3 regions of the Salinispirillum marinum genome follow, and region 2 is predicted to be linked to each of the others. Evidence: predicted binding sites of a transcription regulator. Region 2 holds the regulator's gene; each other region holds the start of a gene.
The links. Region 2 encodes FNR, which switches genes on or off when oxygen is low (the NO sensors DNR and NnrR bind a similar motif). Its sites were predicted from a motif close to TTGATNTANATCAA; they were not measured.
Positions count from the first base shown of each region.

Region 1: a site for FNR is predicted at 2,751-2,764, ahead of hemN (oxygen-independent coproporphyrinogen III oxidase). Genes of this name have one in related genera too.
Region 3: a site for FNR is predicted at 3,948-3,961, ahead of ACFOSD_RS12265 (YdcH family protein). Genes of this name have one in related genera too.

Region 1 covers NZ_JBHSAL010000005.1:236,538-243,957, forward strand. Annotated here, with positions in the region: gene ACFOSD_RS14580 (thiazole synthase) at 1-31, shown strand, start outside; gene thiH (2-iminoacetate synthase ThiH) at 42-1,151, shown strand; gene ACFOSD_RS14590 (mechanosensitive ion channel domain-containing protein) at 1,245-1,802, opposite strand; gene ACFOSD_RS14595 (CYTH domain-containing protein) at 1,799-2,683, opposite strand; gene hemN (oxygen-independent coproporphyrinogen III oxidase) at 2,830-4,206, shown strand; gene ACFOSD_RS14605 (sigma-54 interaction domain-containing protein) at 4,237-5,196, shown strand; gene ACFOSD_RS14610 (hypothetical protein) at 5,350-6,138, shown strand; gene ACFOSD_RS14615 (SulP family inorganic anion transporter) at 6,154-7,420, shown strand, end outside.
Region 2 covers NZ_JBHSAL010000001.1:124,813-132,232, forward strand. Annotated here, with positions in the region: gene ACFOSD_RS00645 (heavy metal translocating P-type ATPase) at 1-1,603, shown strand, start outside; gene ccoS (cbb3-type cytochrome oxidase assembly protein CcoS) at 1,612-1,896, shown strand; gene ACFOSD_RS00655 (sulfite exporter TauE/SafE family protein) at 1,889-2,614, shown strand; gene ACFOSD_RS00660 (gamma-glutamylcyclotransferase family protein) at 2,623-3,198, shown strand; gene ttcA (tRNA 2-thiocytidine(32) synthetase TtcA) at 3,267-4,226, shown strand; gene fnr (fumarate/nitrate reduction transcriptional regulator Fnr) at 4,263-5,018, shown strand; gene ccoM (cytochrome c oxidase subunit CcoM) at 5,085-5,201, shown strand; gene ACFOSD_RS00680 (SLC13 family permease) at 5,268-7,085, shown strand; gene ACFOSD_RS00685 (DMT family transporter) at 7,097-7,420, opposite strand, start outside.
Region 3 covers NZ_JBHSAL010000002.1:1,103,313-1,110,732, reverse strand. Annotated here, with positions in the region: gene ACFOSD_RS12285 (plasmid pRiA4b ORF-3 family protein) at 72-1,481, shown strand; gene ACFOSD_RS12280 (hypothetical protein) at 1,560-1,682, opposite strand; gene ACFOSD_RS12275 (6,7-dimethyl-8-ribityllumazine synthase) at 1,819-2,325, opposite strand; FMN riboswitch at 2,403-2,547, opposite strand; gene ACFOSD_RS12270 (HAD family hydrolase) at 2,658-3,320, opposite strand; gene ACFOSD_RS12265 (YdcH family protein) at 3,607-3,861, opposite strand; tRNA gene ACFOSD_RS12260 (tRNA-Gly) at 4,247-4,322, opposite strand; tRNA gene ACFOSD_RS12255 (tRNA-Glu) at 4,325-4,400, opposite strand; gene ACFOSD_RS12250 (hypothetical protein) at 4,492-5,442, opposite strand; gene ACFOSD_RS12245 (AEC family transporter) at 5,588-6,514, shown strand; gene ACFOSD_RS12240 (1-acyl-sn-glycerol-3-phosphate acyltransferase) at 6,492-7,124, opposite strand; gene ACFOSD_RS12235 (YchJ family protein) at 7,227-7,420, opposite strand, start outside.

The DNA of each region.
Region 1 (7,420 bases), on a different contig from region 2:
CCCGCTCACCGACTTTCTCTTATCCACCTAGGTAATACGCCATGTCCTTTATCGACACCCAAGACGCCTTGAGCTGGGACGCCGAGCACTTGTCGCTGATGAGTAAAACAGCGGCGGACGTAGAGCGCGCACTGAGCAAAACACAACGCTCGTTCGAGGATTTCAAAGCACTGATCAGCCCGGCAGCGCGCCCTTATATAGAAGCCATGGCGCAGCAAAGCCAAGCGTTAACGCGCCAGCGCTTCGGCCTGAACCAACAGTTATTCGCGCCACTCTACCTCAGTAATGCCTGCGCAAACGTATGCACCTATTGCGGTTTTTCGATGGACAATCATCTGCGGCGCAAAGTGCTGAACGCGCAAGAAATCGACCGCGAAGCCGATGCGCTGGCAGCCATGGGTTTTCAACATATTCTGCTGGTAACGGGCGAAGCGCCCAAGGTCGCGGGTGTGGACTATTTAGCGGCGGCGTTGCAGCAACTTCGGCCACGGTTTGCGCAGGTTAGCATGGAAGTGCAGCCGCTCGACCAGCCCGACTATGAACGTCTGCAAAAAGCCGGGCTGCATGGCGTGTTGGTGTATCAAGAAACCTACCATCGCCGGGTATATGCGGAACATCATCCCGTAGGGAAGAAAGCCGATTTTGACTATCGCTTGGCAACGCCGGAGCGTTTGGGCAATGCCGGAGTGCATAAAATCGGCTTAGGCGTGTTACTGGGCCTGACCGATTGGCGCACCGACTGCCTGATGATGGCGCACCATTTGCGCTATTTGGAGCAACGCTATTGGCGCAGTAAGTTCAGTGTGGCTTTTCCGCGTTTGCGACCCGCTGAGGGTGATTATCATGTTGCCCAGCCGATTGGCGACGCCGAACTGGTGCAATTGATTTGCGCGTGGCGGCTGTTCAGCCCCGATCTGGAATTGAGCCTGTCTACCCGCGAACGCGCGGAATTCCGTGACCGGCTGCTGCCACTGGGCATCACCACAATCAGCGCCGCGTCGAAAACCCAGCCGGGGGGTTATGCGGTGGACGCCGACGCCGCGCTGGAACAGTTTGCAATTGATGATGCGCGCTCGGTGGGTGATGTGGTTGCGGCGATTAAACACGCCGGTTACCAACCCGTATGGAAGGATTGGCAACCGGGTTGGTAGGAGGCCAGCCCTCTGGCCGAAAAATTCGCGCAGGGGGCTGCACTCCTACAACCAACCCCGTTCGCGCATGCCCGTATAGAAGGTGCCACGCGCCTACGACCCCGTCTGCGCCGGTTCTTCATCTTTCGGCTCTGGCGATTCATCTTTTTTCGGTGGGTGTTTTAACACCACGAGCGGCCGTACGATCAAAAAGTTATTGGGGTAGATGATGGTATTGCCGTCGATATCGCGCAGTTCAAAATGAAACAAGCCCATATCGATGATCTGGCCTTCCATCGCGTGAGGGCCGTCCACCACGCGGATGTAGGCTCCATGCATTAAACGACCCTGCGACAACAAAATAAAAAAGCTGGTGATGTTGCTGAGAATGGACCAACTGGCGAACAAGGCCACCCCAATAATGGCAAAAATGGAGGACCCAAGCAGCAACAGCGTGCGCCAGTCCAGATGCCACAACCACGCCAACAAGATCAGCACCACAAAGGCAAACAAGGTGGTCAGGAACAACTTAACTTTTTGCGCTACGGCGGTTGCCATGCGTTTGCGTTCAGGCAATAAACGCATGACAGCTTCGACCACCCAGTCACTCAACCAAGGCACCAACACCACCATAGCGATGGACGCCAGAATTCGTACAATCAAATCGGTCACTGTTTTACTCCTTCGGTAGCCGCCTCTTGCCACTGCACCGCACTCTGGTGCACCAACCACTGACCCAGACGCTGAATGCCGGGAAGCTCACCCCAATGCTCGGTATCGGTCTGCAACGCATCATGCAGGCCGCGCCAAAGGCCTGGGTGAATATCGCCACGTTCCATTAAACCGTGCAAGGTATGGGTGAGATCACCCCGACTGGCGGGTAGCGCTTCGCATTGTCGGCACAACGCGGCCGTCCACGCCGATAAAGGTGCTTCTTTGTTTGGGGTTACCGGCCAGTCCGTTGCACCATTCACCAAGCGGTAACCGCGTTCGGCTTTGTTGATGTCGGACGGCAACACGGGCAAATGCGCCGCCAATTGCTCAGCGACACGAAACAACGCCTTGGGCGATCCGGATTTCAGTTCCAATTCGATTTCACTCAATGGCAATTCCGCCGCGCCGGTGCTGACCGAGCCCGTGTCCAACACCAGTTCAATCACGCTGTCGTCAACGGTCAGTACCCACAAACTCCGCGCAAAACGGGTTTCAAAAATAGGGCTAACCGACGCCCGGTTGAGGTCGCTCGGCAACACATCCGCCGGTAGCTCGGACCACTCCAATGCGGGCCCCGCCACCGGCATTTCCCATTCCATACGCCGATGCAGTCCGCCCTCTACCTGCCCTTGGGTCTTTAAGGTTTGCAACCATTGCGTGCCCTTGTTACGCAAGCGCAGGGCCATGCCCGATTGCGTCAGCGTTTGCTCTGGCGTGTCACAATAGATATTGATTAACTCAAATCGCTCAGCGGCCAGCCCTTGCAGCAGCGACTGTTCCCGCAAGCGTTCCTGCGCGCTTGGCGGGAGTAACAACTTCAACTCAACTTCCAAACTCATAGCGCACCTCAATGCATTAACGTTGTATGCCATAAGGCTACCGAGAGCCGCCCAGCTTTACCAGACATTGATAGGGATCAATATTCATACCAGCAAACTCAGGTAGTCTCCTCACATTCATTCTCGACTGTGCAGGAATTTGTTTCATGGCGCTCGCTGACATTCTCTGGAAGCCCGACACCATTGCGCGCTACAACATCAGTGGCCCGCGCTACACCTCCTACCCTACGGCACTGAGCTTTACCGACGTACCGCACGAGCAACGGGAAAACGTGCTGCAAGCCACGCCGAAAGACGCGCCCTTGTCGCTGTATGTGCATATCCCGTTTTGCCATCATCTCTGCTACTACTGCGCCTGCACCAAGGTGGTAACGCGTGATCAATCCAAGGCTGATGCCTATTTAGACGCGCTGGCGTTAGAAATGGCGCAACTGGCGCCCTTGGTGCGGCACCGGAAAATACGGCAACTGCATTGGGGTGGTGGTACGCCGACCTTCTTAAACGCAGCCCAGACCGAGCGTTTGATGCACTTGTTGCAACAGCACTTTCAGTTGGAAACCAACGACCGCAAGCGCGAATATTCCATCGAAATCGACCCGCGTGTTACCACCGTAGCGCATCTGGAACAATTGCGCGCGTGGGGCTTTAACCGGGTTTCGCTGGGCATTCAGGATTTCCATCGCCCCACTCAGGAAGCCGTGCACCGCATTCAAGGACCAGAGCTGGTAGGCCATTTGGTGAAAGCGGCACGAGACATGGGGTTTCATGGTATCAGCTTTGATTTGATTTATGGCTTGCCCTTTCAATCACTGAGCAGCATGAAACGTACCTTGAACCAGGTGATTGAACTCGCGCCTGACCGCATTGCCTGTTACAGCTACGCGCATTTGCCCGAGCGTTTTGCACCGCAAAACCGCATTCTGTCGTCCGATCTGCCCAGCCCAGACACGAAACTAGAGCTTCTACACACCTTGATTGAAGGGCTGCAAGCGGCAGACTACCGTTACATTGGCATGGATCATTTCGCCCGTCCGGACGATGGTTTGGTGAAGGCCTATGAAAACGGCACCTTGCAACGGAACTTTCAGGGCTATTCCACCCACGGCAATACGGATTTGCTGGGCATTGGCATGTCGGCTATCAGTGCCCTACAAGATCAATTTCTGCAAAATCATGCGAACCTGGAAGACTACCAAAAGGCTTGCACCACCGGCCAAACGACCTATCGCGGTTATGTGTTAAACGAAGACGACCGCATTCGGCGACGCATCATTATGGACCTGGCCTGCCAGGGCTATGTGAATTTCGCCATGATGTGCGATGAATTCGCCATCGATTTTTGGCGTTATTTTGCGCCGGAGCTGGAACGTCTGCAGGGCTTAGCCGACGATGGCCTGATTGAATTAACAGAGGACGACCTCACCGTCACCACCCTTGGCCGTTTATTGCTGCGCCCGATATGCATGGTGTTTGATGCGTATCTCGGTGGGCATGGTCAGCAGCAGTTCTCTCGCGTAATATGAGCAAATCCTTGCTTAATGAGTGTCGCTGGCGTGAAAAAGGCCCGAACCGCACCTGCCCTAACGGCGCATAACTTTCATGGCCTATTGACCGTAGCGCCGGAAATGCTGGCGTTCATGGAACAAACCGCACGTGTGGCGCGCACCAATGCGTCTATTCTGTTGCGCGGCCAAAGTGGTACGGGGAAGGAGCTGGTGGCGCGCTACATTCACGAATGCTCGCGTCGGCAAGGCAAAACCTTCAGTGCTATTAACTGTGCGGCCTTGTCGCGTGAACTCATGGCTTCCGAATTGTTCGGCCATAAACGTGGGGCGTTTACGGGAGCGACCCACGACCGCACCGGCCTGCTGCAACTGACCGATGGCGGCACCTTGTTTTTAGACGAAATTGCCGAGATGCCGCTGGATATCCAGGCCGGTTTACTGCGCGTGTTGCAAGACCGCTGCTTTACGCCCTTAGGTTCCAGCGAGGTGGTGCATACGGATATTCGTTTGGTATCAGCGACCCATACCTCGCTACGGCGCGGCGTCGCCGAGGGCGTTTTCCGGGAAGACTTGATGTACCGCATTCGAGTTGTCCCGCTGTATTTACCCACCTTGCGAGAACGCACGGGTGATATTGAAATGCTGGCTTGGCAGTTCATTCATACGCTCAATGCCGAAAACGAGCGGCAAGTTACCCACATGGCACAGGATGTGTTTGACACCCTGCTGACCTATTCGTGGCCCGGCAATGTGCGTGAACTCAGTAACGTCATGGCGTATTGTCACGCCATCGGATTGGGCAACGAACTGGCGTACCAAGACCTGCCACCTGAACTGCGCGGCGAAGCACCGCCGGACGAAAAGCCACAGGATCTGGAAACGGATGAACGCGCGGAGCTGGCCACTTTGTTGCAGCAACACCGCGGGCGCAAACAAGCCGTGGCGGATGCCCTAGGCATCTCCCGGGCGACACTGTGGCGCAAGCTTAAGCAGCATGGGTTGTCGTAGCAGCAAGTAACGTTTCAACTTGAAACACAAGTTGCAACAACATGGAACGACCCACTCGCAGTTGAATTAAAAACCCCTTATAAATCAATACCTTAAAAGTTGGCACGATCCATGTAATGGCCTTAGGCATAACGTCTCACATGGAGCAACAACATGCCACATTCTATGGTTTGGATGAACACCGATGAAATCATCCAAAAAGTCCCCTGTACCTGTATTGACGGGCGCACTCCCGGCCTGCGTTACAGCGTTGCGGGGGGCAGCTTTGGATTGATCTTATTGACCCTGAGCAACATTGAGCAGAGCTTACAGCGCGCGTTATCCGACGAAGAGGTGGGCGTGTATCTAAGCCTGTTCGCGCAAGAGGTTGGCCCGGTGTACCTGCACACCGACCAACACGCCATCGACTTGATCTACGCGCGCATGGGCATCGCACCCGACAGCAAATTGCGTGAACTGACTCCGGCGCAACAAAAGTCATTCATCCACTTCGCCGTTCAGCCCGACTTTCAAGGTTGCGGGCATGTGAAATTGTTGATGCAACACAGCACCGACTACGACATTCCACAACGCTTGGTGAAAAGTGCCCTACAGGCGTTTTTTATCGGGTTCTTTGCGCGCGAAAACAACATTGTGTTCGACATCTTAGCCGGTCGCCACGCTGAAGAACGTGTCCTATTGCTGGATGATCAGGGCAATACCGAAACCGAGCGCCAATCCGCACTCTATTTGGAGACACCGTTGGACGAAAACCGCTTCTTTTGCCACCGCCCCTTGAAGCGCGCCCTTATCGCCCGTTTTCTGACGGTCATCGAAACGTCCGGCTTACCCAGTTTGTCAGCGCTGGATACGGCGCAACTGGCCGAACAGCACGATGCCTCTGCCGAACGAACGCTAGGGCACTTGGCACCGCATCTACCCATTGAATATATTTCAGCTTAATTGGAGGGCTCTATCATGAGTTCAGCAACAAAACCGAATCGTCTCCAGCAGTGGATTCCCGTGTTGGAATGGTTACCTAACTATCAAAAAACCGACTTGCGAGGTGATTTAGTGGCGGGTATTACCGTCGCTATGATGCTGATTCCGCAAGCCATGTCTTACGCCCTGCTGGCCGGTTTACCACCCTATATTGGCTTGTATGCGTCCGTCCTGCCCTTGCTGGTGTATGCCTTGTTTGGTACGTCACGCCAACTGGCTGTTGGGCCGGTGGCCATGGTGGCCTTGCTGGTGTTCAGCGGTGTGTCCGGCTTTGCTGAGGTCGGCAGTGAACGCTATATCGCTTTAGCTATTGGATTGTCCTTGCTGGTGGGCTTATTGCAGTTCGGCATGGGGCTATTCCGCTTGGGCTTCCTCACCAACTTCATGTCGCACCCGGTGATTTCCGGCTTCACCAGTGCCGCAGCTTTGATCATCGGCTTCAGCCAGCTCAAGCATATTGTTGGTTTGTCTTTACCCAGCACCGAGAACATTGCCGTAACCATTTGGGCCACGCTGTCGCAGTGGCAGGCCATTAATCCCGTTGCGTTAGCCATCGGTGTGATCGGTATTGTCGCTCTATTGGTGATGCGTCGTTTGAACGCCATGCTGCCCGGCGCCATGATAGTGGTGGTGGTATCAACGCTGATCGTCTGGTTCTTTGACCTTGATACCCGTGCCGGTTTGGCGGTGGTGGGCTCTGTTCCTGCGGGCTTCCCGGAGCTGGCAGCACCGAACGTGTCTGTTAACGATTTGGTTGCCTTGTTGCCTATTGCCGTCACCATCGCGTTTGTGGGCTTTATTGAAAGTATTGCCGTTGCGAAGAAAATCGCCACCGAAAAAGGTTATGAAGTCGACCCGAACAAAGAGCTGGTCGGCCTTGGCTTGGCCAACATTGTTGGCGCATTTTCAAAGGCTATGCCCGTTACCGGTGGTTTCAGCCGCACGGCCGTGAACCGTAACGCCGGTGCGAATACCGGCTTGTCGTCGATCATCACCGCCGTGTTGATTGGTATTTCGTTACTGATCTTTACCCCTCTGTTCTACTTTATTCCCAAGGCCATCTTAGGCTCGGTGATTATGGTGGCGGTGTTTGGCTTGATCGACACACACGAAGTAAAACACCTGTGGAAAGTGAAACGAGACGACCTGGCCATGCTGGCCATCACCTTTGGTGCAACCTTGGTGTTGGGTGTTAAAACCGGTATTTTCCTGGCCGTGGGCATTTCCATGGTGTGGTTTGTGA
Region 2 (7,420 bases):
TTTTGAATCCTTATGCATGTTCACCTTTTTCTTGTTGCTGGGCAGGTTTTTAGAGTTCCGGTCACGTCGTGCGCTGGCCGACAGCGGCAATGCACTGGATGATTTGATACCGGCTTTTGTGCACGTTGAGCAGGCTGACGGCAGCGTACAACCCACCGCCGTCAACGAACTAAAACCTGGTCAGCGCGTGCACTTGTTGCCCGGAGAATGCCTGCCGGTTGATGGACGCTTGTGCTCCCGGCAAGCCGAAGTGGATGAATCCAGTACCACGGGTGAGCACCGCCCGCGGGCTTTGATCAAGGGGGACAAGCTTCTGGCGGGCAGCATCAATCTGGGCCAGCCCATGGTGTTGGAGGTCACGCACCGGGTCGGTGACTCTGCCTTATCGACATTGCAACGACTACTGGCGCGTGCCCAAGCCGAAAAACCTCGACTGATCCAGATCACCGACCGATTGGCCCAGCAATTTGTGGCGTTAATTCTCTTGTTGGCCGCCGTCAGCTATACCGCCTGGTTGTTCATCGACGCCGACCGCGCGTTTTGGATTGCCATCAGTGTTTTGGTGGTTACCTGCCCCTGCGCACTGTCGTTGGCGGCCCCTACCGTCTTGACCGTGGCCAATGATCGGCTGCGCCGCGCGGGCTTTCTGATCACCCGTGGTCATGTCCTCACCACCTTGAGCCGGGTCGACCAAATATGGTTCGACAAGACCGGCACATTGACAGAAGGCAAATACAGTTTGGGCGAACAACAAGTCCACCCTGCGGCTCCGGCGCTTTCCACTGCATTGGCGGTCGCCGCAGCGTTAGAACGTCCCAGTGAACACCCCATCGCCTCGGCTTTTACCGACATTGCACCGGCCTGGTTCGACTGGCAAAACTGGGCTTGGTTACCCAATGAAGGTGTGACGGGTGAACGGTCCGGACACCATTACCAACTGAGCACCTACTTACCGGCCGACGACTCTCTGGCCAATGAACATGCGGCTGAACCTGCCATCCCGCAACAATGGATACGTTTGCACGTCGACCGAATACCCTGGTTGGATATGCAATTGGTTGACGCCGTACGAGCCGACGCGGCCGTCGCCCTGACCGAACTCGAACAACTGGGTGTCCGGCCGGGTGTTCTTTCTGGCGACCCGTCGCCGCATGTGGCATGGGTAGCCCGGCAGGTCGGTAGCGCCGTACCCGAGATGACGGTGCTGAACGGAGCGACAGCCGATACCAAGCTGGCCTTATTGCAGTCGATGCAAGCCGACAACCATGTCGTGGCCATGGTGGGCGATGGCCTGAATGATGCCGCAGCGCTGGGTGGGGCAGATGTGAGCGTCGCCATGGCGAACGGCACTGACTGGTCGAAACAACAGGCCGATGCATTGATATTGAACGGGCGACTGGAAACCCTTCCATTGGCCGTGCGGGTAGCACGGCGCGCCGCACAAATCACCCGACAAAATGTTCAATGGGCCACTGTGTATAATGTGGTCGCCATTCCTTTGGCCGGTATGGGTTGGGTAACCCCTTGGATGGCCGCCATAGGCATGTCGGCCAGCTCACTCATTGTGGTACTGAACGCCTTGCGGGTGCGGCGTATTGCTTAGGAAATTCCATGTCGATATTGCTCTTACTCATTCCCATTAGCCTGTTGTTGCTGACGGTCGCCATCAGCTTTTTGGTGTGGGGCATAAAATCAGGTCAATATGACGACTTGGACAGTCCAGCCCATCGCATACTATTTGATGAAGATGAGTCCTTGATCCCGCCCGACGCACGCACGCCCGAGCAACACAAAAAAGCGGCACAACACAAAGAAGCGGCACAACGAGAAAAAACGACAAAGCCGAATGCAGCGCTTCCGACGGAAGCACACACACGAACAGAATCTGATGAATGATAGTCTCACATTTCTGCTGCCTGCTTTATTGAGCGGCCTGTTGGGCAGTGGTCACTGCTTGGCGATGTGTGGCGGCATTGTGTCTGCCTTGGGGCTCAGTACCGCGCGGCGTCCTTTGGCCATCGGCTACCATGTCGGTCGCATCGGCACTTACATGGTCATCGGCGCTTTCGTGGGCGGCCTGACCAGCTTTTTACCCACTATGTTTTCTCCGGCCTTGCGAGTGTTCGCAGCGCTCTGGGTAATTGCACTCGGCCTGTACATCACCGGTTGGTGGCGCGTGCTGGTGCGCCTTGAAACCTTGGGTAAACAGGTGTGGCGCCACATTCAGCCGCATACCCGTAAAGTGCTACCCATCAACTCGTGGCCTCGCGCCATTGCCGCTGGCGCCCTGTGGGGTTGGTTGCCCTGCGGGCTGGTATACAGCGTCTTGGGCTTAGCGTCGTCGAGCCAATCCATCACCTTGGGCGCCGGTGTGATGCTGCTGTTCGGCGTGGGCACCTTGCCCAGCATGTTGGGCGCGATGATGTTTGCGCAAAGGTTGCAAAGGATTATGCAACATCCTGGGGGTAAAACATTGGCCGGACTGCTGCTGTTGGCGTTAGGACTCTGGATGCTGTGGCCCTTCATTGCGCCAATGCCGGGCCATCTGCATGCGTTCGACCCGCATGCGCTTATGGCTCTGTTATGGCACAATAGCGCATCTGTTTTAACGTAGAGCCATTTATGACGCATTGGATCTTTGGCTACGGGAGCCTGATGTGTGCCGATAGCCGGGCCCGTACCGGTGTCACGGGTGAAGCCTTTCCGGTTATTTTGCATGGGGTAGAGCGCGGCTGGAATGTCCCGATTGCGGGTGCGCAACTCAGTGTAGTCGGCATTCACCGCCAAGCGGACAAGAAAACAGGCGGTGTTTTGTTTCCGTTAAACGACAGTGAATTACGTCACTTTGATGCGCGTGAAGTGGAATACGAGCGTGTCCCTTTGGCCCGCGAACAACTGGAGCTGGTGCGCGGCCATCAATTGCCCGAAGGCGAATACTGGGTGTATATGCCGCAGCCTTCCGAGAGCCACCACCCGATTGCACAAAGTTATCTCGATGTTATTTTGCACGGCTGCCTGCAGGAAAGTATGGACTTTGCCCGTCACTTTCTACGCCACACCAGCGCGTGGAAAACGCGCCTCAACGACCGGGATGAACCACTGTACCCGCGGCCATTAAATCCCAAGCAACAGGTGGTCATTCCTTTAATTGAACATTTGCTCAACGAAGCGACCGAACACATCACACCTCCTCAATGAAGAGGCTTTACTCTCAATAAGGTTGGTGTTAAAACGCGCCTTTGAAAACTCTCTGCACTGTGATCGCCATGACCACCATCAGCTATACCGAAGACACTGTGACGCCAAGCACGGCGGCAGACAAAAAGCGTCGTACCGAATTCAACAAACTGCAAAAGCGTCTGCGCCGTGAGACAGGACGTGCGATTGCCGACTTTAATATGATTGAAGATGGCGACAAGATCATGGTGTGCCTGAGCGGTGGTAAAGACTCCTACACCATGCTGGAAATTTTGCGCAACTTGCAGAAAAGTGCGCCCATTCGGTTTGAACTGGTGGCGGTGAACCTGGACCAAAAGCAACCCGGCTTTCCGGAGCATATCCTGCCGGAGTATCTTGAACAGCAAGGTATTGCTTATCACATTCTCGAACGCGATACCTATAGCATCGTGCAAGAGGTCGTGCCGGAAGGAAAAACCACCTGTGGTATTTGCTCGCGGTTACGGCGCGGTACACTGTATGCGTTTGCCGACGAAATCGGCGCCACCAAAATTGCCTTGGGTCATCACCGAGACGACATTCTAGAGACCTTTTTTCTGAACCTGTTTTACGGTGGTAAGCTGAAAGCCATGCCACCGAAACTGCGCTCGGACAGCCAGCGGAACATCCTGATTCGTCCTCTTGCCTACTGCAAAGAAAAGGACATACAGGTGTTTTCCGACTACCTGAAATTCCCCATCATCCCCTGTAACCTCTGTGGCTCACAGGAGAATTTACAACGCCAGAACATCAAGCAGATGATTGTGGATTGGGACAAGCAGCACCCCGGCCGTTCGGACATCATGTTCGCCGCCCTGCAAAATGTCGCACCTTCCCAACTGGCGGACGGTAAGCTGTTTGACTTTTCCGGGTTGACCAGCAACAGTATACCCATGCAATCGGTCGGATTTTCTGAACACGATGGCCCGTTGGCACAAACGCGCGTGCGCAGTTTTGTGCCAACTGACGACACTCATGTCAGCGATGGCACGGACATCCTGGCCCAGTAGAGGCGTCCGTACTGAACAAAAAATGGAAGAACCGCTATGGCTTTACAATCGACGGCCTGCAAGACCTGCTCACTTAACCCGCTGTGCTTGCCGGTATCGCTATCCTTTGCCGACATTGAAAAACTGGACGAGATCATCAAGCGTGGCCGACCGATTCAAAAGGGTGAACACCTCTTTCATCAAGGTGATGCATTTACCTCCGTCTACGCTGTACGCACCGGCACCTTAAAGACCTATACCCTGACCAAAGACGGTGAAGAACAAATCACCGGCTTTCATTTGGCCAGTGAGATGATCGGTCTGTCCAGTTATGACGTTGCCACCTACCAAGCCTCGGCCAAGGCATTGGAAACCACCAACGTGTGTGAAATCCCCGTCGCCCTCTTGGATGAATTGAGCAACCAATTGCCTGACTTGCGGCGCCAAATCATGCGTATCATGGGGCGTGAAATCCGTGAAGATCAACAAATGATGATGCTGCTGTCGAAAAAGAGTGCTGAAGAACGTGTCGCCTCCTTTTTGCTCAGCTTGGCCCATCGTTTTAAACGACGGGGTTACTCCGAGCGCATGTTTCGTCTGACCATGTCACGCTCTGACATGGCCAATTTCCTGGGTTTAGCGGTTGAAACCGTGAGCCGGGTCTTTACCCGTTTTCAACATCAAGAACTGATCAGTTTTGGTGGGAACGCGAAAGAGATTCATGTGCTACAGCATGGTGAACTGTGCAACATCGCTTCACTCAGCGACGCGGAACGTCTCGAATTGGGGTTACTCGATCTCACGAACAGCTGACGCAGATCAACAATTCTCCTTTGTCCCTACGTACACTAGGGTTATCACGAAAAGGGGGGATGCGTTATGTACATTGATACCATTGTTGTCGCTGGGGTGGCTGCGGTCTTATTGACCATTGCGTTTGCCGGTGGGTTCTTCTGGTTTATTTACAAAGACGCGCACAAAGACGATAGAAAATAACGCACAGCGGCTGTTGTATGCACCTCTGCTGTCATTTTTAACCTACAGTGGGGGTTCGAATCCGGCATGACCGGGGAAATTATTTTCGTTCTAGCGTTACTGGCCATCACCATTGTTGTTTTCATTACTGACCTCGTCCGTATGGACTTGGTGGCGATCGGCGTCATGATTGTTCTGGCGTTGTCGGGCGTTATCACACCGGCGCAGGCGGTTGCCGGATTCGGCGAACCGGTTGTTGTGATGATCGCTGGCTTGTTTATCGTCGGCGAGGGCTTAGCCAGTACCGGCGTGGCAGCCAGCGTAGGGCGATGGATCCTACGTGTAGGTGGCCGCTCGGAAACCCAACTGCTGTTGGTCATTCTTCCTGTGGTGGCCATTCTTTCTGCTTTTATGAGCTCTACCGGTGCGGTGGCCCTGCTGATTCCCGTGGTGCTTAGTATGGCGCGCGCTTCCGGCTTTAATGCTTCTCGAATCCTCATGCCGCTGGCCTTTGCGGCTTTGATTGGCGGCATGCTGACGCTGATTGGCACCCCTCCCAACATCATTGTGACCGATGCCTTACACAGCGCAGGGTTGGATTCCTTTGGCTTCTTTGCCTTCACTCCCCTTGGGGTGGCCGTTCTGGTGGTGGGCAGTCTGTATTTGATCCTGGTTGCCCGCCACCTTCTGCCGAAAAAAGAAACCCACGATGTTCAAGCCGGATTCTCGCTGCACTCATTGTTTGAGCGCTATGCAGTGGAAGATCAATTATTTCGCTTACTGGTTCCCGACGACTCACCCTTGGTCGGTAAAACGGTGATTGAGGCCGGTCTGCGCAGCGAATACGAGACCACGGTGTTCGCCAGCCGCCATCGCGGTGGTTCTTTGTCGACGTTGGATGCCGTGTTGGCCAACACACGCGTACGCGGCGGCGATACCCTGTACGTTTACGGACGACGAGCTGATGTGGAAAGACTGGGCAGTGAGCAAAGTATCGCACTGTCCGCACTCAGCCATGAAGAACACCGCCGGGTACAAAAGTTTTTTGGTGCCATGGAGGTATTGGTTACGCCACAGTCACCGCTCGAAGGCCGCACACTCAAAGAGCTGCGTTTTCGTGAACGCTTTCAAGCCAGTGTGGTAGGGGTTCGACGGCAGAATGAAACCCTGCAAACCGCCTATCAAACCACACCGTTAGCGGTCGGTGATACGCTGTTGATCTCCGCCAGTTGGGACCGCTTGCGCAGTCTCGATGGCGGACACAGTTTCGTCGCGCTGACCCGTCCGCTGGAAATGCAAGAAGCGCCCTTGCATGCTGAGAAAGCACGCCATGCCACCATTATTATTCTTAGTATGATTCTGGTCATGACCACCGGGTGGTTGGACAATTTAACCACCATACTGGTGGCTGCAATCCTGATGATTGCGTCCGGTTGTCTCAACATTACCGAGGCCTACCGCTCCCTGAACGGGCGGAGCTTGGTCCTGATCGCCGGTATGATTCCGTTAGCGCTCGCCATGCAAACCACTGGGGCCGCTGAGCTGATCGTACAAGAAACGCTGACGCGCTTTGGCGATCTCCCTCCGGTGTGGATATGCGCCGGTGTCTTTGTGGTGACATCACTGTTGAGTCAGTTTATTTCCAACACCGCCACCACGGTGTTAATGGCGCCGATCACGCTGGCCATTGCACAGGGTTTGGGGCTAAACCCTATGCCCTTTATGATGGCCATCGCCATTGCGGCATCAACAGCTTTTGCAACACCGATCGCGTCACCGGTCAACACCTTGATCGTCACACCCGGCAACTATCGTTTCATCGACTTCGTTAAGGTCGGTGTCCCACTGCAACTGTTGGCCATGAGCGTCACTCTCATGATGCTGCCCCGCCTGTTCCCCTTTTAAAAGGAAAAGCGCTAGGAAGTCGGACTGGGCAGCTTTTCCTTACGCCGTTGCCACCACTGACCAAGCAAGATAAAGCCCAGGCCGATCGGGCTACTGGCCAAAATAGGTTCGTGCAAAATCAGGCTCACCCAGATCAAACTTAAAAAGGGCGCGATGAAGATCAGGTTAGCCACGCGGGCCGTATTTTTAACCCGCTGCAAGGCGGTCATCCAAAACAAAAACGCCAGCCCCATTTCAAACAAGCCAATATAGAGCGTGGGCAGCCAGCCAGCGGATTCACGGAAGAAGTCCGTACCCTGCCACAGCATGATCACCGTTAACACCGGCCAGGCGAT
Region 3 (7,420 bases), on a different contig from region 2:
AATCCGCGCTCTACAATCCGAATATCTTGAACCATATACTCGTCCACAGCTCCGTTCCAAAAGGCCGAATTATGAATCTAGGCACCGCCTACCACCTGAAAGTCACCCTCAAGCATACTGAACCCTTGGTTTGGCGACTGATTGCGGTAGACAGCCAAACCACGTTGGAGCGTTTGCATCATATTCTGCAAATTTCGTTGGGTTGGACAAATTCACATCTGCATTTGTTTGAGTCGTCTCAGGAGCGTCGCTTTGGCTGTTTGGCGCACGATGAAGATAACATGCTGGCGCTGGAAGATGAGCGGGCGTTCACCGTTGGTCAGTTGCTCTACGTTGAGAAGCAAACCCTGAAGTACGAATATGACTTTGGCGACGGTTGGGTGCATGAGGTTCGATTGGAGCGCATTTTGCCCGATGCCGACCTTTCTGTGTTACCGAGATGTCTAGAGGCGCATGCTCAGTGTCCGCCGGAAGATGTGGGTGGGTTAGACGGCTTCGAAGAATTCAAAGAAGCGATGGCTGACCCGGAACACGAAGAGCATGAAGATGTTATGTTGTGGAATGGTGGCCATTTTGATCCATTGGACGTAAGCCTGGAAGAAATCAACGACGATTTAGCCAACATTGAGGACATCATCGCGGAATGTGACAGGGATGATGATTTTCCCGATTTTGGCATGCCGGATTTTCAGGGCTTTAACCCACAGCAAATGCATGCGTTGTTGTACAGTACGTTTGATTGTCCGGAGGTCGTTCAATGGGCTGATTCAGCAGCGGAGGCAGAAAATAGCCCGGTTGTTCGCTTACTGTCGGTGCTGTTTGAGTCATTGAATGAAAAGGAAGTTACGCTGACCAAAAAGGGTAATTTGCCGGGCGCGATGGTGAAAGCTATGTTGGCTGCCGTGGTTGACTGCAATTTAGATATCTATCACTGGCGGCCGAATCAATCAGTGCGCGGTGAGGACGATGCCAGTGCGGTACACTTTACTCGGATTGTCGCCGAGGTTTCCGGATTGCTGCGGGTAGCAAAAGGTAAGCTCAATATCACGGCAAAGGCCCGCAAGCTGTTGAAGAGCAAAGGTTGGGGAGGTGTCCATGCGTTGATGTTGGAGGCGTTTTTCCAGCAATTCAATTGGGCCTATATTAGTGGGGGTTCGCCGATGATGGGGCTACGTACGACAGCCCCGTTCACCTTTTGGTTGCTGCATCGTCATGGCGAGCAATGGTTGAGCGATGGTCATTATGCCCGGATGCATCTGTCGGCTTTCCCGCAGTTGATGCAGGAGTCTGAGGTTGACTATTGCTCACCGGAGGACGATGTTATAAACGTTTATTGTCACCGGGTTGGCCTTGTTTTGCAGTTGTTGGGGCTTATTGACGTGCAGGAGGTTAGGCAGCCGGGTGCACCGGCCTATCCCATATCATTGCATTGGCGTGCATCGCCGTTGTTTGGGCGCGTTTTGCAGTGGCAGGTTTATTGATGGGGGGAGTCTGTGGATTGCGGCATCGAGCTCCTCAAACAGGATGACAACCCGAGTCCCGCTTTCTTTTACTCAGTGTTAAAGCTTGAGCAACTCTAGTTGTAGTTTGTATTTCTGTTTTTCATAGGGCTTACGGCGCATTCGGTTGCGGTAGGTGCTTTCCTGCCAGTCGGGTTGCTGTTCATCGTCGGAGTCTTTCATCGTGTCACCTTCTGCTGTGAACCTGTTTCTCATGGTACATGGTTTCTTATGAGGCAACACATGAACAAACGATAACCCAGCCAAGGCGGTAGATTTTCAGTGCCATGGCCGGGTTGATGCAAAATAACCCTACAGACTATTGGTCATGCAGTTTTCTGATGTGGCTAAGGCTTTTTAGTGTTTCTAGGCATGCCTGCGCAACCTCCGCTCCTTTGGCCAAAAAGTGATTGGCAAAGAACTGGAGGTGATCTTCATGTTCATGAAAGTTGTGGGGGGTAAGTACGGCCGAAAACACCGGAATATCGGTGGTGAGCTGTACCTTCATTAAACCGTCAATAACGGAAGACGCCACGTATTCGTGTCGGTAAATACCGCTGTTGACCACAAAGGCGCAGGCAATCACGGCTTTAAACCTTCCACTTTTGGCAAGCATTTTGGCGTGAAGGGGTATTTCAAACGCGCCGGGAACCTCAAAAAACTCAACATCATTCCCGTGCACACCGTTCTGATCAAAATGGCTTTTGATCGACTGAATGGCGTTGTGCACGATGGGTTTATGCCAACTCGCAGAAATAACCGCAATTTTTTGCGGTTCAACGGTGGAAGGCATTGGGTGGAGCGAAGCTTCAGTGTGCTGATTCATAGTTTTCTCTTTGAAGAAGTGACTGAATCAGAGCGAATGCACAAAAAACCCTTCACCTGGGGTGAAAGGTTATTGATGCACGGTCTCTTTCATCCGGACTATTACCGTCGGCTCTGGAATTCGACCAGATCTGCTGACCCCAAGCCAGGGCTTGGGCGCTCGTGGGCTTCTGCATAAGCAGCTACCACCGGTGGGGAATTGCACCCCGCCCTGAGAACGTTGCCGGAAAATCCGGCAAGCGCATTCTAAGTATTGAGGTGGGGTATCACAAGAACAAACATTACGGCGGCCGGGTTCCGCAGGTGTTATGGGATAATTTGCGGATCAAAACACTATCTCAGCAGTGAATGTCTAACATATTCAATAACATTCGGCATGCCATCAAGTACAGCTAGGGCATCTCCGAAGTCGTGATGCATTGACATTGGGGTTGGTACTGCCAAACAACGGATGCCAGCAGCATGTGCCGCTTTTAAGCCATGTTGCGTGTCTTCAATAGCTACACATTCTGATGCTTGCACACCAAGCTTTTTCATGGCGAGGAGGTAACAGTCAGGAGCGGGCTTACTCAAACTAACATCATCTCCTGAAACAACAGCAGAAAAGACGCTACCGAGATCATTCGCCCTGAGAGTTGCATCAACCCCTTCGAAGCCTGCGCCAGTAACGATGCCGAGTGTTAGTCCGCGTTCGCGAAAATCCATGATGGCATCAAGTGCGCCATTCATCAGTGGAAAGGAATTTCCACGCAAAAACTCTCTAGTAGCTGCATTCTTTTCTTCAGCGATTGCTTCGGGCGTAACATCGATCTGAAACCGACGTACAACATCAATCGCGTTAGCATTAGTTGGCACGCCTGCATAGTGCTCTTTATATTGCTGCTCAGTAAGTGAGATTCCATACCGTGATAATACTGTCACCCACAAATCAAAATGAATTGGTTCGGAATTGACCAATGTTCCATCGTGGTCAAAGAGTATTGCTCGAAGTGGCATGTTGCGGGTTTCCTTGAATTGGGGTCATTAAGCTAAAAATCATAATGTATTTTATTCGCTGCACAAATTCATTTTATTGACTAATAATTCAGCGCATTCTTAGGTCACACCTCGCGGTATTCGTAGCGGTGTGCAATACGTTCGCCATCCCAAATCAGGGTGTAATGGCCGCCTTGGGTGGCGGGGCCTAGAGCATCCGGGCGCAAGACGGCCAGTATCTCGGACTCAGAAAGATTGAAGGCATGTCTCAGGCTGCTTTTTGTTTCAAATGCGGCTGGAGGAGCATCTAAAGAGCTTCAGCGGCCGCTTTTTGCAGCATGTGGTACAGCTCGTCTTTTAGGTGAACGCGGCGCTGTTTGGCGTCTTCTTCCTCTACCGTTTTTACCGGGGTGACTTCGTTTTCCATGTTTTCAATCTGCCGCGTCAGTTCATGGTATTCATCAAAAAGCTTTCGGAAGTGGGCATTGTTCAGTTTTAAAGCGTGTATTTCATCTTTGAATTCGGGCAGGTCATTTCCGAGGGTGTGGTGTTCAACAGCCATGGTGTCTTCCTTTTTTCTACAGGATTAAGTTAGCAATTAAATTAAAGCTAATGCGCTCATGGTAGACCCATCCTAGACAGGCGGATATGACATAGATCAGGGTTTGATGTGCGAGGGCCGTTATACATGCTGGGTTGAATCTTGTTGATCGCAAACAAAAAGAAGCAGCCCTGAGGCTGCTTCTTTAAATTTGGAGCGGGATCAATTCGCCGGGAGCGAATTAACATGGCCACTAGGCCCCCGTAGGGTGGGTTCCATGGATGGAACCCATACATCGAGACGTAGGCTCGTTGACCGCAAACTACTGGCAACTGCTCCTGCGTTGCCAGCATACCGTCCATCCATGGACATAAAAAAAGCAGCCCTGAGGCTGCTTTTCATAATTTGGAGCGGGAAACGAGACTCGAACTCGCGACCCCGACCTTGGCAAGGTCGTGCTCTACCAACTGAGCTATTCCCGCAATGGCGTCCCCTAGGGGACTCGAACCCCTGTTACCGCCGTGAAAGGGCGGTGTCCTAGGCCACTAGACGAAGGGGACGCAAACCTTCGTGTGTAACTCCGTTTGGAGTGGCGCGTATATTACCAATCCTTTTTTTGAATGCAACACCTTTTTATTAAAAATCAACGAATTAGGGCAACTTACTGATGGGCTGGACGGTTCTTTCCAACCAGTATCGAGCTATAGGCCGTTCTATCATGGGCAACACATAGAGTGGAATTTGGCCTAAGGCAAAAAATGCCAGTACGTTAATGGATACCTGATCAGCCAGGGTGAGATAGAGTAAGCCTAAATTGGCTTGGCCGGATACCAAACCAATCGCTAGGGCAGTGGCGGGCTCTTCTCGAAAAAACAACAAACTGCTAAGTGCGTTCAAACCAAAAATGGTGAGAGTACTTACCAACAGCACACTGAGCGCAATCAACGGTTGTTGCATAGACCAAGCAAGAATGCCGTCCATCATGCCAATGATGAATATCGAGATAAAAATCACCGAAAGCCCATCAATTATGCTGGCATTGCGATCAATGCGAGCTTGCCCTAATGCTTTCTTTAGCACGGTCGCGCCTGCAAGAGCTATCGCGACGACGATGCCAAGGCGCTGCATTAAGTCAATGAAGGATAGGTCGATATTGATGTTCAATAAATATAAGGCAATAGGAGGGATGGTTAAGGGGCACAGAAGCAGTGTGACGAGAGTGGTGATTAAGGTGATCCGAGCATCCAATTTCATAAGCAACGCCAATGCGCCACAGGCAGTGACAGGGGGCGCGGCGGCGGCTAAGACAGCGCCATGCAATAAGTGCTCTGGTAAGTTGGCTGCGCGTCCCACTAGCCAAACCAGTATCGGAGCGGTAATCAACATCCAAACACTGACCCAAAACAAGAGTTGCCAACGTTTCAGTGCAGCCAATTGACCTTGCCATGCTACCCGAGCAATAGACAGCATAAGAGGAAAGACAACGGCGGGTAAAAGCAAGCTTTGGGCAACAGCAGCAAGTGCAGGAAACAAAATCCCGATGACCAAGCCCATAGGCATAACCCAAGTAGCGTGTCTGCCGAGCCAATGAAAGATGATCATCAAAATACTCCAGCGATACGCCAACGTTATGTGTTTATGGTATCAAGGTGCGGAGGATGTAGCAATTTACATGAAGGATGTTCTTCCGAGGCTATGGGCTGTGAGTTACTATCATTAGCCTCTTATGATGGTAAGGGCTGTCCTTATGTGGCCGCTGATTAATGCGTTAGGTCCGGTGTTTTTGGTTATTCTGCTTGGCGTTGCGCTGCGTCGTTTGGCGTTTCCCACCTTTGACTTCTGGCCGCAGTTGGAGCGTTTGGTCTACTTCGTGTTGTTCCCGGCGATGTTGGTGAGCGAGTTGGCTACCGCAGATTTTTCTGGCTTGTCGGTTACGCGCGTGCTGTTGGCGGTGGTGGGTATGCTGGCGGTAATGACCCTGGTTACCTTGGCATTAAAGCCGGTGGTCAGTAAGAACGGTGCCCAGTTTACGTCGGTCTTCCAAGGCGGCATGCGTTTTAACTCGTTCATTGTATTGGCGGTGGCGTCCGAACTGTTTGGTAGCTCGGGTTTGGCGTTGGCGGCGGTGATCATGGCGTTGATGATTCCGCTGTTGAATGTGTTGTGTGTTGCAGTGTTTGCGTTTTTTGCCGGTGATGAGCGTGCGAGCATTGGCTCTACCATCAAGGCGATTGGAAAGAATCCGCTGATTCTTGGGTGTGTGATCGGTATTACGTTGAATGTGACAGGTATTGGCCTGCCAGGCTGGAGTCGCCTCACCGCTGAAATTTTGGCTCGCTCGGCGTTACCGTTAGGCCTGTTGGCAGTCGGGGTAGCGTTGAATTTGGACGCCTTGCGGGCGGGTAAAATGCCGTTGGTTTACGCCAGTCTGTTGAAGTTTTTAGCCATGCCTGCGGTGGCCATTGGGTTCAGTTTATTGTTGGGTTTGAGTTTTCAGGAACAAAGTGTCTTGTTGCTGTTTGCGGCCATGCCTACGGCAACATCGGCTTATATTTTGGCGCGCCAACTGGGAGGCGACGCGCCGCTGATGGCTGCAATTATCACCGCGCAAACCTTGTTGGCGATGGTGGTTCTGCCCGTGGTGTTGTATTTCAATCAGGTGTTTTTTGGTTGATTCGGGCTAGGTAGCGCTCTTTAACCGGAGCAGACAGTCGCTCGGGATGTCGCGGCGTTACGCTGGCAAACCAGGTGTGAAACTGCGCAAAGTCTGCTTCTTGATTGTCGGTTGGCATAAACACCGCAGGATAGGTCACTTCTTTTTTCACGTAATCGGCGGTGGCCACCACAACGGGTACCTTGGCCTCTTTGGCGATGCGATAAAAGCCGGTTTTCCAAGCGGCGGCATTACTGCGCGTGCCTTCCGGGGTTACTACCAAGACCAGTTTGTCGCGCTGACGAAACTGTTCAACCGCCTGTTCGACCACGCTGCCGGCTTGACCCCGGTTGATGGGGATGGCGCCAAATCGACGCAATAATGCACCCATCGGCCAGAAAAACAACGAGTCTTTGATCATGATGGTGGCCGGTATGCCGATGGCGGAAGCGCCCATCAAACCGATGATGCCATCCCAATTCGATGTGTGCGGGCCACCGATGGCGACCGCTTTTTTCACATCAGGAAAAGGCGCAATGTTCCAACCAAGCCACCGAAGAAGTAGGCGACAAGTAGACTGTGTTAACGAGGTTGACGGGTGATTGTAGTGCGCCTGTTTATTGTTGTTCATGGCGGTCTCTCTGTTGATCCAAAACGGCATTATAGAAGCAAGCATACATCAGCATGGACGTGTTTAGATGGCAGTAGCGTAAGAATCGTAGGAAAACATGGGCTATTGAGGCTTTGAATAGGTCGACGTCTTGCCATCAACATAGTACCAGCGACCGTGTTCGCGTACAAAGCGCGAATGTTCTTCTAAGCAGTGGGTTGTGTTCCCTTCTTGAAAGTGCGCTTTGAAATGCACTGTCCCATCGTTGCCTTCCATGGTGGCGGTAAGTACATCCAACTTCAGCCATTGGGGATTGT